One region of the Geobacillus sp. 47C-IIb genome, then DNA from elsewhere that is predicted to be linked to it. Evidence: a T-box and tRNA genes for the amino acid it is inferred to sense, from the RefSeq annotation. Region 1 holds a T-box; the other holds one or more tRNA genes.
The links. A T-box is a leader RNA that pairs with one kind of tRNA and senses whether it is charged. The one in region 1 lies ahead of ileS (isoleucine--tRNA ligase), so its partner is inferred to be a tRNA-Ile.

Region 1 (2,170 bases):
CCGATTCCGCCAAGGCCGCAGCAACAACGTATTTTTGCCCGTTTGCTTCGACAATATAGTAGTCCAAATCCGGGTGAACGGCGATCGCCAAGTTCGCTGGAATCGTCCACGGTGTCGTCGTCCAAATGACGATTCGTTCATCCCCTTGAAGCACACCTTTACCATCTTTAACTGGGAACGCGACATAAATCGACGGCGACCGTTTGTCTTTATATTCGATTTCCGCTTCGGCGAGCGCCGATTCGCTCGACGGCGACCAATACACCGGCTTCAGCCCTTTATAAATGAGCCCTTTTTTCGCCATTTCACCGAACACTTTAATTTGCTGGGCTTCATATTCCGGCTTGAGCGTAATGTACGGGTTGTCCCAATCGCCCCGCACCCCGAGCCGTTTAAACTGTTGGCGCTGGTTGTCGATTTGCTCATACGCGTATTGTTCGCACAGCTTGCGGAACTCAGCGACACTCATCGATTTGCGGTCGACACCTTGCTTCGTCAGTGCCGTTTCAATCGGTAAGCCATGTGTATCCCAGCCAGGCACATACGGCGCACAAAAGCCGCTCATCGACTTGTAGCGGACGATAATATCTTTTAAAATTTTATTTAATGCATGGCCCATATGAATATCACCGTTGGCGTATGGCGGGCCGTCGTGCAGCACAAACAGCGGCCGTCCTTTCGTCCGCTCCTGCACTTTCCGGTAAATGTCCATTTCCTCCCATTTTTTTTGCATTTCCGGCTCCCGCTTCGGCAAGTTGCCACGCATCGGGAACTCCGTTTGCGGCATGAGCAGCGTCTCTTTGTAGTCCATCTCTCTTTGCTCCTCCTCCAAGAATCAAATCAAAATAAAAAACCGTTCTCTCCCGGCAAGGGACGAGAACGGTCTCGCGGTACCACCCTTTTTGGCCATGACAAATCAACGCATAGCCCACTTTTCATTCGTAACGGGAATGACGCGCCATGGCCTACTTTGACGTTCGGCATGGAACTCCAGGGTGATGTTCACTCTTGCGCCGATACCGGGCTCCCACCATCCCCGGCTCGCTGCAACCAGCTATTCAAGAGCTACTGTCCCTATCATCGTCGATCGCATGTTTTCTTCGCTCAAAAGCCAACCGCACCAATGGCGGTCAGCACAACGATTTTTGCCATTTATTATAAATGAGACAAATGGCGTTCGTCAAGGCTGGGACAGCGGTTCTTTCATCTCTTCCTCCAAGTCAGGCATCTCGTATTCCATCAAGTCATCCCAATCGCGGTTGTTAATCATGTCCAGCTGTGCTTCGACGAGCATGCGGAAGCGGGTGCGGAACACTTTCGATTGCCGCTTCAATTCTTCAATTTCCATCGCGATTTTTCGCGATTTCGCCAACGCATCGCTGATAATGCGTTCAGCGTTTTTCTCCGCTTCTTTAATGATCAGCTTCGCCTCTTTTTGCGCATTGCGCTTCACTTCCTCCGCCGTTTCTTGGGCGACAAGAATCGACTTGTTCAATGTTTCCTCAATATTAGAAAAATAGTTCAGTTTTTCCGTCAGCTCCGCAACTTTTTCTTCGAGCTGCCGCTTTTCGCGAATGAGCATTTCGTAGTCTTTAATGATTTGATCAAGAAACTCGTTCACTTCATCTTCGTCATACCCGCGAAATCCGCGGCTGAATTCCTTGTTGTGAATATCTAATGGCGTTAACGGCACAACGGCCACCTCCGTCTCCATCTTTCCTTTTCTTGCTTAATTCGACACGATTTGCCCATTTCCTGCTGCTGTTTGATTATTTTTGTCGGCCGATACGCACGAGCCAGCGCTCTTTTTTCGTCGGCCCTTCCACAGAAAACAGCTTGCAGCGACCAAAACCACGCGCTGACAACACATCACCCGGTCCGCAGACGAAATCCGGCTTGTCCACCACTCTCCAGTTCACTTTGACAAGCCCGCTTTCAACAAGCGTTCGCGCCTTATCACGCGCGAGACGGAATGCTTGGGCAAGCACAGCATCAAGCCGCAGCGAAGAGACGGTCACCGTCCCTTCTTGCCATGTTTCTTCAATCGGCATGGCAGCCGACAGCGGCAACGGCTCAAGTGTAACTCGAGCTTTGCCGATCGTCTCGACATGAAGACGAATGTAATCGGCCACCTCCGCGGCGGCGAAAAATTGGATCTCTCCTCCTTGGA
Region 2 (2,170 bases), 520 kb from region 1:
AAGAGGCACAGGGTAATTCAATGAACGAGGTAGAAAATAACATATGGCTCGGTAGCTCAGTCGGTAGAGCAAAGGACTGAAAATCCTTGTGTCGGCGGTTCGATTCCGTCCCGAGCCACCATCATTGTGGATATGCCGGCTTAGCTCAATTGGTAGAGCAACTGACTTGTAATCAGTAGGTTGCGGGTTCAAGTCCTGCAGCCGGCATCCCTCATATGAGCCATTAGCTCAGTAGGTAGAGCATCTGACTTTTAATCAGAGGGTCGGAGGTTCGAGTCCTCCATGGCTCATCACAATGCGGAAGTAGTTCAGTGGTAGAACACCACCTTGCCAAGGTGGGGGTCGCGGGTTCGAACCCCGTCTTCCGCTCCACTCGTTTGCCGGGGTGGCGGAATTGGCAGACGCACAGGACTTAAAATCCTGGGGTAGGTAACTACCGTGCCGGTTCGAGTCCGGCCCTCGGCACTTGCGCTCGTAGCTCAATTGGATAGAGCATCTGACTACGGATCAGAAGGTTAGGGGTTCGAATCCTCTCGAGCGCGTTGACGGGAAGTAGCTCAGCTTGGTAGAGCACACGGTTCGGGTCCGTGAGGTCGCAGGTTCAAATCCTGTCTTCCCGATTTTCCTGTGGGGCCTTAGCTCAGCTGGGAGAGCGCCTGCTTTGCACGCAGGAGGTCATCGGTTCGATCCCGATAGGCTCCACCATTCAAATATATAAATTTGGCGGTGTAGCTCAGCTGGCTAGAGCGTACGGTTCATACCCGTGAGGTCGGGGGTTCGATCCCCTCCACCGCCATTATTATCGGACCTTTAGCTCAGCTGGTTAGAGCAGACGGCTCATAACCGTCCGGTCGTAGGTTCGAGTCCTACAAGGTCCACCATTATTACGTTACTTTTTGGAGGAGTACCCAAGTGGTTGAAGGGGTCGGTCTTGAAAACCGAGAGGCGTCGCAAGGCGCGCGGGGGTTCGAATCCCTCCTCCTCCGCCATCCATTTATCCATGAATAAATTTACATCATGCCGGCTTAGCTCAATTGGTAGAGCAACTGACTTGTAATCAGTAGGTTGCGGGTTCAAGTCCTGCAGCCGGCACCATCAATGTGGCGGCTATGGCGAAGTGGTTAACGCACCAGATTGTGGCTCTGGCATGCGTGGGTTCGATTCCCACTAGTCGCCCTTTCTCTTCTTCCTTAATTTATATTTGTTGCGGGTGTAGTTTAGTGGTAAAACCTCAGCCTTCCAAGCTGATGTCGTGGGTTCGATTCCCATCACCCGCTTTTATGGGCCTATAGCTCAGCTGGTCAGAGCGCACGCCTGATAAGCGTGAGGTCGGTGGTTCAAGTCCACTTAGGCCCACCATTTTCCATTGCATATTGTCAGATGATTCGATATAATACTAATCGAGCATTTCTTGATTATTCCGCAATAGCTCAGCGACGAGCCCTTACTTCATCGAATAGGCTACGAGTTGTCCCGACGCATTCAGCTTCTTTGAATTGGCTAGTAGAGGAAGGGACACTGAGCATAAACATCCTCGAATAAGCTGAATCAGCTAGTAGAGGAAGAGACGAAGTAGATTTGGAAGAATGTTTCTTAGTTATTCCGCAATAGCTCAGCGGTAGAGCAACCGGCTGTTAACCGGTAGGTCGTAGGTTCGAATCCTACTTGCGGAGCCATTATGGAGAAGTACCCAAGTGGCTGAAGGGGACGGTTTGCTAAACCGTTAGGTCGCAGTTTTGCGGCGCGCGGGTTCAAATCCCGCCTTCTCCGCCATGATTGGCCCGTTGGTCAAGTGGTTAAGACACCGCCCTTTCACGGCGGTAACACGGGTTCGAATCCCGTACGGGTCATCGTTGTTGGCACCAGATATTCTGGTGCCCCTTTTATACGACGAATTTTGTCGATTTTTGCGTTTTTTCTTGCCATGTACGTACTGTTTTGTTATAATGAGTTTCGTTAAGTTTTAAATAAAATATTGGGGACAACGCAGTGTTTCGTTTCGTCATAGAACGAGGCATTGCGTTTTTTTATTATACTAGCAATTGTGCGTCGGCCTCACCGCCATGGATTTGCGTAAACATCGTTTGAATAGCCTGAAGTTGGCGATTGGCAACATCTTCAGGAATCGATGGAAGAAAATAAACGATTTGCAAAGCGTTTTTCGTTCCTT

Region 2: it encodes a tRNA-Ile, which carries the amino acid that the T-box ahead of ileS (isoleucine--tRNA ligase) is inferred to sense. The anticodon was not compared.

What each region holds. Positions count from the first base shown of each region.
Region 1 covers NZ_CP061473.1:3,063,870-3,066,039, reverse strand. Annotated here, with positions in the region: gene ileS (isoleucine--tRNA ligase) at 1-811, opposite strand, end outside; T-box leader at 867-1,090, opposite strand; gene IC804_RS15535 (DivIVA domain-containing protein) at 1,181-1,693, opposite strand; gene IC804_RS15530 (YlmH family RNA-binding protein) at 1,770-2,170, opposite strand, start outside.
Region 2 covers NZ_CP061473.1:2,547,311-2,549,480, forward strand. Annotated here, with positions in the region: tRNA gene IC804_RS12810 (tRNA-Phe) at 46-121, shown strand; tRNA gene IC804_RS12815 (tRNA-Thr) at 135-207, shown strand; tRNA gene IC804_RS12820 (tRNA-Lys) at 218-290, shown strand; tRNA gene IC804_RS12825 (tRNA-Gly) at 298-372, shown strand; tRNA gene IC804_RS12830 (tRNA-Leu) at 380-465, shown strand; tRNA gene IC804_RS12835 (tRNA-Arg) at 469-542, shown strand; tRNA gene IC804_RS12840 (tRNA-Pro) at 547-620, shown strand; tRNA gene IC804_RS12845 (tRNA-Ala) at 630-705, shown strand; tRNA gene IC804_RS12850 (tRNA-Met) at 723-796, shown strand; tRNA gene IC804_RS12855 (tRNA-Ile) at 805-881, shown strand; tRNA gene IC804_RS12860 (tRNA-Ser) at 899-989, shown strand; tRNA gene IC804_RS12865 (tRNA-Thr) at 1,020-1,095, shown strand; tRNA gene IC804_RS12870 (tRNA-His) at 1,104-1,176, shown strand; tRNA gene IC804_RS12875 (tRNA-Gly) at 1,207-1,277, shown strand; tRNA gene IC804_RS12880 (tRNA-Ile) at 1,283-1,359, shown strand; tRNA gene IC804_RS12885 (tRNA-Asn) at 1,602-1,676, shown strand; tRNA gene IC804_RS12890 (tRNA-Ser) at 1,681-1,773, shown strand; tRNA gene IC804_RS12895 (tRNA-Glu) at 1,779-1,850, shown strand; gene IC804_RS12900 (B3/B4 domain-containing protein) at 2,031-2,170, opposite strand, start outside.